DNA from 2 places in the Thalassospira xiamenensis M-5 genome. Region 1 is predicted to be linked to the other one. Evidence: predicted binding sites of a transcription regulator. Region 1 holds the regulator's gene; the other holds the start of a gene.
The links. Region 1 encodes PhoB, which activates phosphate uptake and scavenging genes when phosphate is short. Its sites were predicted from a motif close to TNTCATAAAACTGTCA; they were not measured.

Region 1 (4,429 bases):
TCAAGGATCGGTCGAAAAGCAGTTCCATACGCGGTTCTTTACCAATGGTGATTCCCGCGAACCGGAATTGGCCGGGATCTGGGGCGCTGCGGTCGGGTCGTTCTATACACTGGTTGTGACATTGATACTGTCGTTTCCGATTGGTGTTCTGGCAGCGATCTATCTGGAAGAATTTGCACCGCGAAACCGGTTCACGGCGATTGTCGAAGTCAACATCAACAACCTTGCGGCTGTGCCGTCGATCGTGTTCGGTCTTCTTGGGCTTGAGGTTTACCTTAATGTCATGCACCTGCCGCGGTCGGCCCCGGTTGTTGGTGGTCTGACGTTGGCCCTCATGACATTGCCGACCATCATCATCGCATCACGTGCGGCGATCAAGGCAGTGCCGCCGTCGATCCGGCAGGCTGCCCTTGGTCTTGGGGCATCGCCGGTTCAGACGGTGACCCATCATGTGTTACCGCTGGCGATGCCCGGTATTCTGACCGGGACCATCATCGGCATGGCGCAGGCTCTCGGGGAAACCGCACCGCTTCTGATGATCGGTATGGTGGCGTTTATTGTTGATATCCCGGGCGGGGCACTCGATCCGGCGACAGTTCTGCCGGTGCAGATTTATCTGTGGGCGGATAGTCCGGAACGTGCCTTTGTTGAGAAGACTTCGGCGGCCATCATGGTCTTGCTGGGCTTCCTGATCCTGATGAACGGATTGGCCGTGTATCTGCGCAAGAAATTTGAACGGAAGTGGTAAAATGGCTGTTGTAACTCAAAGCGCAATGACGGCAGAGCCGTCAGTCACTAGCCCGAAAATGACGGCCCGTGACCTCAATCTTTTCTACGGCGACAACCAGGCGCTTTTTGATGTCAATCTTGACATTGTCGAACGCCAGGTCACAGCACTTATCGGCCCGTCGGGCTGCGGCAAATCAACCTTCCTGCGGTGCATGAACCGCATGAATGACACGATTGACGGTGTCACGATCAAGGGCAAGGTAACGCTTGATGACCGTGATATCTATGACAAGGCAATCGACGTTGTTCAGTTGCGCGCGCGCATTGGCATGGTGTTCCAGAAACCGAACCCGTTCCCGAAGTCGATTTATGACAACGTGGCCTATGGCCCACGTATTCACGGTCTGGTGAATTCGCGCGACGAGCTCGATGAAATCGTCATGACCTCGCTTGAACGGGCGGGTCTACTGAAAGAAGTCAAAGACCGTCTGCCGGAACCGGCAACCGGTCTTTCTGGTGGGCAGCAGCAGCGCCTTTGCATTGCACGTGCGGTTGCCGTCAGCCCCGAAGTCATCCTGATGGATGAACCGTGTTCGGCACTTGACCCGATTGCAACCGCAAAGGTCGAGGAACTGATTGACGAGCTTCGTTCGAACTACACCATTGTGATCGTGACGCACTCCATGCAGCAGGCTGCCCGCGTGTCGCAGCGCACGGCGTTTTTCCATCTCGGCAAGCTGGTCGAAGTGGGCGAAACCGATCAGATTTTCACCAATCCCAAGGACGAGCGCACCAAGGGATACATTACGGGTCGCTTCGGTTAAGTCCGGGCAGGAGTATTTTCGATGGTCGATGAGAAACATCATATCGTCAGTTCGTTTGACGAAGAACTGACCCGTCTTAACAACATCATTTCGCAGATGGGCGGGCTTGCCGAAAGCCAGCTGATTTCCGCCATTCGTGCGATCGTTAAACGGGATTCGGAACTGGCCGAGAAGGTCATTCTTTCCGATCACCGTATCGATACGCTGGAACAGGAAGTGCAGGATTTTGCCGTTCGTCTTCTGGCCCTGCGTCAGCCGATGGCAGATGACCTGCGGCAGGTGGTGACCGCGCTTAAACTGTCCAACGATCTGGAACGTATCGGTGATCTGGCGAAAAACATCGCCAAGCGTGCGCAGGTTCTTAACCAGGTGCCGCCGATCCGCCCGGTTCAGGTGATCCCGAACATGGCCAAGCTGTGCCAGGAAATCATCAAGGACGTTCTGGATGCCTATATCGAAGGTGATGCGGAAAAGGCCCAGCGTGTCTGGGCGCGCGATCAGGAAGTTGACGATATGTACAATTCCCTGTTCCGTGAACTGCTGACCTATATGATGGAAGATCCGCGTAACATCACGGCATCGACCCATCTGCTGTTTATCGCCAAGAATATCGAACGTATTGGCGATCATGCGACCAACATTGCCGAAACGATCTATTACCGGATCAAGGGCGAAGACCTGCCGATGGATACTCGGCCAAAAAATGACGCGGCGAACTTTGCCGTCGTAGAACCGAATGAGTGACACTGGAGCATAGGAAGATGGACCCAACGGTTCTTATCGTCGAGGACGAAGCTGCAATCGTAACCATGTTGCGCTACAACCTCGAACGCGAGGGGATGCAGGTTGTCGAAGCCGGGGACGGTGACGAAGCGTTGAAAATTCTGGCCGAAACCCATGTCGATCTGGTCCTTCTGGACTGGATGCTGCCGGTGATGTCAGGGATCGAGGTTTGCCGCCAGATCCGCCGGAAGCCTGAAAGCCGGGATTTGCCGGTGATCATGGTCACGGCGCGTGGTGAAGAAGGTGACCGCATCCGCGGCCTTGATACCGGGGCCGACGATTATGTGACCAAGCCGTTTGCGATTGGTGAATTGCTGGCCCGTATTCGCGCACTTCTGCGTCGATCCGGTCCGGCGCAACCACAAGGGCAGTTGATCTATTCCGATATCGAAATGGATCTGGCCGCCCATCGTGTCAGTCGTAACGGCAAGGCTATCCATCTTGGCCCGACCGAATTCCGTCTGCTGCGTTATTTCCTGGAACATCCGGGGCGGGTTTTCTCGCGCGAGCAGCTTCTGAATGCGGTTTGGGGGCCGAATATCTATGTCGAAACCCGCACGGTTGATGTTCACATTCGTCGTCTGCGAAAGGCATTGAATGACGTCAAGGGAACGCGCGATGTGATCCGCACGGTTCGTGCCGCGGGTTATGCACTGGATGTCGAAGCCGCCTGATTGCGGTTATTCCGGAAGACGAAACGAAAGACCCCCATTATTGTGATGGGGGTCTTTGCGTTTCAGGTGCTTTTCCTGGATTTTGCCGGTTTGGCAGTTTTTTGTGCCTGGTCTTCGGTTTTTTGGCGCGCGGTGCGCGGGGCAAGTTCGTTCATCAGCAGCATATCGGCACGCCGGAACTTGGCTATTTCGATATCGATATCTTCCTGCGGGATATCGCAGGCCGCCAGAACGTGATCGGACAGGCGTAAACCGGTTTCAAGTACCTCTGGGATGGCCGCATCGGCACCACTGCGTGACAGCGGACCGATATGGGTGATGTCCTGGGCACGGGCAAAGATTTTCAGATGTGGATAATGCTGTCGCAGCAAGGCGACGGTCTTTTCGGTTGCGTGCGGGTTGCCCATGGCAACGGCGGCAATATGGGCCTGTTCGGTATGGGCGGCACGAAATGTTTCCGGTCGGGACCCATCGGCAAAATAAACCGGCAGACCTTCGGCTCGGCCACGCGAAACCTGTTGGGCATCGGATTCCAGAACGATAAACGGGATTTCCTTGGTGCGCAGCAGACGGGCCAGAACCCGGCCGACGCGCCCGCAACCAATTACCAGAACATGTTTCTGAATGCCGTCGGTTTCATCCGAAATCTCGCTTAGCTGATCGGTTTCCTTGGGATGAAGCTTCTGTTCGATGCGATGGCCGAGCGAAATCAAAGTCGGCGTCAGACCCATCGAAATCGCAACCACCGGGATCAGCATCACGGCGATGTCAATCGGAACCGCCCCGTTCTGCGATGCCAGTGCAAGCATGACGAAGGCGAATTCACCACCGGCGGCCAGGCTCATGGCGACCCGGATTGAAGATGCACGGTTAAAGCCGATCAGCAGGGACAATCCGAAAAGAACCGCTGCCTTTATGACCAGAAGCCCGATCAGCCACAAAATGATCGTTCCGGCCTGACCGATGACCACATTGGCATTGACCGACATTCCCACAGACATGAAGAACAGCGACAGGAAAACACCGCGAAATGGCGAAATGTCGGCTTCGATCTGATGGCGGAATTCGGTCTCGGCCAACATTACCCCGGCGATAAAGGCACCAAGCGCCATTGAAAGGCCCGCGGCTTCGGTCAATGTGCTGGCAGCCAGAACGACAAACAGGGTCCCGATTGCAAAAAGTTCCGGGTTTTTAAGAGCCGCAATATACCGAAAGAGTCGCGGCAGCAGATAACGACCGGTCAGCAACAATACAGCAACCGCCCCCACACCGCTTAGTGCGCTGATCCAGGGGCTGGTTTCGCTCCCGGCATTGCCAGCGGCCTGCACCATGATCAGGAAGGGACCAACCGCAACGTCCTGCAACAGCAGGATGGCAAGGGCTGCACGCCCGAAACGTGTGTGCAACTGGCGCTCATCG
Region 2 (4,429 bases), 2.1 Mb from region 1:
AGGATGATCGGGTTGCGAAGGTCGGGTTTGTCCGAGCCGTATTTCGCCATCGATTCATCAAACGGAATGCGCGGGAACGGAAGCGGTGTTACATCACGACCACCGCCGAATTCGACGAAGATGTCATGAAGAACCGGCTCAATCGCATCAAACACATCGTCCTGGGTGGCAAAGGCCATCTCGAAGTCGAGCTGATAGAACTCGCCCGGGGAGCGGTCGGCACGGGCGTCTTCATCGCGGAAGCACGGTGCGATCTGGAAATAACGGTCAAAGCCCGAAACCATCAGTAGCTGTTTGAACTGCTGGGGGGCCTGCGGCAGGGCATAAAATTTGCCCGGATGCATGCGCGACGGCACCAAGAAGTCACGCGCACCTTCCGGCGAGCTTGCCGTCAGGATCGGGGTCTGGATTTCCAAAAATCCCTGTGCGGTCATTTTCTGACGCATCGCCGAAATCACGCGCGAGCGCAGAACGATGTTCGAATGAACACTTTCGCGACGCAGATCAAGGTAACGGTGACGCAGGCGGATTTCCTCGCCATATTCGGCATCGCCAAAGACCGGCATCGGCAGCACGTCGGCCGACGACTGGACTTCGATGTTCGATGCATAAACCTCGATCTCGCCGGTCGGCAGGTTCGGGTTGACGGTTTCGGCGGTACGTTTGACGACCTTGCCGTCCACCGTGATCACACTTTCGGCGCGCGACTTTTCAAGAACCGCGAAAAGCGGGCTTGAAATATCGATCACGATCTGGGTGATGCCGTAATGGTCGCGCAAATCGACAAACAGAAGGTTGCCGTGGTCGCGCTTGCGGTGGATCCAGCCGGACAGGCGCACTTCCGCATCGGCGTCAGAGGCGCGCAACGCATTACAATTGTGTGAACGATAAGGATGCATGGTCTTTCCAGGTTGCTTTGTATGCTTCGTATTTTGGGCCACAAATTTGGCGCAAAGGTGCATGGCTGCACCGCGCTGTCAAACAAAAAAGCACCGCAATCCAGCCACCCCGGTCAATTCGGGGGGCTTAAATCGGGTGATCTGTCTGTTTGCGCGACGCGGCGCTTGAAATTCTGCGGTATAAAACGCTGCCAAAGCCCCGCCGTCAAGTGCCCGTCGCAATGGTCTGCATTGCGGGCCGGAATTTCAGGTCGGCGGCGCACCGATCCCCTGCAAATCCTTGACCTTTACAAAGCGAATCAGGCGCCCGGCCTCAAACCGAACGTCCGCCCAATGATCAACATCAAATTCATACTGGCAAAGCCCGCAGGTCGGATATTTACGGTTCATTTCCAGCAATGCCTCGCCATCGCCCTCGCCAAACAGCCGGGCGGCGAAATCGGCAAGTCCCGGATTATGGCCGATCATCATTACACAGCGGGCCTCGTCATGGGTGTGCCCAAGGCTTTCAAGCAGCACGGCCTCGTTCGCCATATAAAGGTCTTCGCTGTAGATCACGTCGGATGCACTGGCAAAATCGCGCCCCAGCAGGGTTAATGTCTGGACCGCACGTTCGGCGGTTGAACACCAGATCAGATCGGGCACCAGCCCCTGTTCATGCAAATAGCGCCCCATCACCGGGGCCGCCTTTTCGCCGCGCCGGTTCAGTTCCCGGTCGTGATCGGATCGGGACGGATCGGTCCAGCTTGATTTTGCATGCCTGAGCAGAAGCAATGTCTTCATAAAATCGGGTATCCGGTGATCTTAAGGAAAGCAGACTTTTGCATGCCACATCGGGCGCTGTGAAGCCACCAAGAAAACTGACTTAAAAATTTAAGAAAATTGCACCCCGACAAGCAGTTATCCTATACTCCAATCGCAACCGGGACCTGTCGCTTTATTTCAAGGACACAAACCCACTTTCGCAGGAGGCACAGCGTGACCCACGCCGCCGTTATTCAATCAAGCGCCATCACACTTGATTCGGACAAGCGCTTTATAAACCGCGAACTTTCGTGGCTGGCCTTTAACGGCCGCGTCCTTGAAGAGGCACAAAACAAACGTCACCCGTTGCTGGAACGCCTGCGTTTCCTGTCGATTTCCGCCAGCAACCTTGACGAATTCTATATGGTTCGCGTCGCAGGTCTTGTCGGGCAGCTGCGTGCGGGCATGACCAAGGTCAGCCAGGATGGCATGAGCCCGTCCGAGCAGCTGCGCGCCATCACCTATGATGCCAGCCAGTTGATGCAGGATCAGCAGCGCATCTGGCAGCAGCTTAGCAGCGAGATGGACAAGCACGGGATTTCGGTGATCAGACCGGATGATTTGACCCAGACCGACCGCAAATGGCTTGACGGCTATTTCATGCGCGAAATCTTCCCGACCTTAACGCCGCTTGCCATTGATCCATCCCATCCCTTCCCGTTCATTCCGAACCTTGGCTTTGCGATCGTCATGCAGCTGTTTGACCCGGCGGATGGTCACAACATGCGCGGGCTGATCCCGGTGCCGCCGAAAATCGGCCGTTTCCTGCGCATGCCGGGCCGGACCGAACGGTATCTGCCGCTGGAACAGGCGATTGTCCTTTACCTTAACAAGCTGTTCCCCGGTTTCGACATGATCGAACACGGCCTGTTCCGCGTTATCCGTGACTCGGACGTTGAAATCGAAGAAGAAGCCGAAGATCTCGTGCGCGTTTTCAAGACCGCGCTGAAGCGTCGTCGCCGCGGCAGCATCATCCGGCTTAAAGTCAATGCCGAGATGCCAGAAGACCTTCTGGATTTCGTGGTCGACGAACTTTCTGTCGCCCCCGAAGAAGTCGTCAAGGTCGACGGGCTTGTCGGGCTTGTCGATGTCAAACAGCTGATCGATTCCGATCTGCATCATGATCTACTGTTCCCGCCCTATGGCGCGCGTTATCCCGAACGGGTGCGCGACTTTGGCGGCGATTGCTTTGCCGCGATCAGCAAAAAGGATCTGGTGGTTCACCACCCGTTCGAGGATTTCGACGTCGTCGTGCAGTTCCTGTTGCAGGCTGCGCGTGACCCCGAAGTCGTCACCATCAAGCAGACCCTTTATCGCACATCGGAAAACAGCCCGATCGTCAAGGCCCTGATTGCGGCTGCCGAAGCGGGCAAATCGGTAACGGCGATGGTGGAGCTCAAGGCCCGCTTTGACGAGGAAGCCAACCTGCGCTGGGCGGCCGATCTTGAACGTGCCGGTTGTCAGGTGGTCTATGGCTTCCTTGACTGGAAAACGCATGCCAAGGTGTCACTGGTGGTCAGGCGCGAAAGCCACGGGCTTCGGACCTATGTCCATTTCGGGACCGGCAACTATCACCCGATCACTGCGAAATTCTATACCGATATTTCGTTCTTCTCGTGCGATCCGGCATTGGGTCGTGACGCGGCCAGCATCTTTAATTTCATGACCGGTTATGCCACCCCGCGGTCGCTTGAAAAGATTGCCATCGCGCCGCATACGCTTCGCCCGACCCTGCTTGCCCATATCGATCAGGAGATCGAAAACTGTCAGGCGGGCAAACCGGCGGGCATCTGGGCCAAGATGAACAGCCTTGTTGATCCGGTGGTGATTGACGCGCTTTATCGCGCCAGCCAGTGCGGGGTTCATATCGAACTGGTCGTGCGCGGCATCTGCTGTTTGCGGCCCGGTGTGCCGGGGTTATCGGAAAATATTCGGGTCAAATCCATCGTCGGTCGGTTCCTTGAACATTCGCGCATTGTCGTCTTTGCAAACGGCGCAAAACTGCCGTCGCGCAAGGCCAAGGCGTTTATTTCATCTGCCGACTGGATGCCGCGCAACCTTAACCGTCGTGTCGAAACACTGGTCCCGGTGGAAAACCCCACCTGCCAGCGCCAGATTGTCGAACAGATCATGATTGCAAATCTGAAAGATACGGCGCAGGCTTGGTACCTGCAGCCCGACGGGACTTACGAGCGGTGCGAAGCCGATGAAAATGCTTTCTCCTCTCACCAGTATTTCATGACCAACCCGTCACTTTCGGGCCGTGGCAGCGCGCTTAGCGAGGAAGATCCAAATGTCCCCGTGCTGCAGCTTGATGACTAAGAAAACAGGCAGGTTCAACCAACCGCATGCTGACTGACCAAAGGGTTTCCAACCGTATCGCCATCATTGATGTTGGCTCGAACTCGGTGCGTCTTGTTGTGTTTGATGGCATGACACGCGCACCGGCCCCGATTTTTAACGAAAAGGTGATGTGCGGTCTGGGGCGCGACCCCGAAAACACCGGCCGTCTCAACCCCGAAGGTGTTGAAATGGCAACCGCCGCCCTGCGGCGTTTTGCCCGGTTGCTCCGCGCGATGAAGGTCACACGGGTCGACATCCTGGCGACCGCGGCTGTCCGTGCCGCCAGCGACGGACAGGCTTTTTGTGATCGGGTCCTTGCCGAGACCGGCCTGACCGTCAAGGTCATTGACGGCCTTGAAGAAGCCCGCCTTTCCGCCCTTGGC

Region 2: TH3_RS06585 (RNA degradosome polyphosphate kinase) is a predicted target of PhoB. The motif match lies at 1,761-1,776, and genes of this name have one in related genera.

What each region holds. Positions count from the first base shown of each region.
Region 1 covers NZ_CP004388.1:3,889,683-3,894,111, reverse strand. Annotated here, with positions in the region: gene pstA (phosphate ABC transporter permease PstA) at 1-748, shown strand, start outside; gene pstB (phosphate ABC transporter ATP-binding protein PstB) at 750-1,553, shown strand; gene phoU (phosphate signaling complex protein PhoU) at 1,575-2,297, shown strand; gene phoB (phosphate regulon transcriptional regulator PhoB) at 2,315-3,010, shown strand; gene TH3_RS18095 (cation:proton antiporter domain-containing protein) at 3,073-4,429, opposite strand, start outside.
Region 2 covers NZ_CP004388.1:1,401,979-1,406,407, reverse strand. Annotated here, with positions in the region: gene aspS (aspartate--tRNA ligase) at 1-899, opposite strand, end outside; gene TH3_RS06590 (SixA phosphatase family protein) at 1,146-1,682, opposite strand; gene TH3_RS06585 (RNA degradosome polyphosphate kinase) at 1,878-4,025, shown strand; gene ppx (exopolyphosphatase) at 4,052-4,429, shown strand, end outside.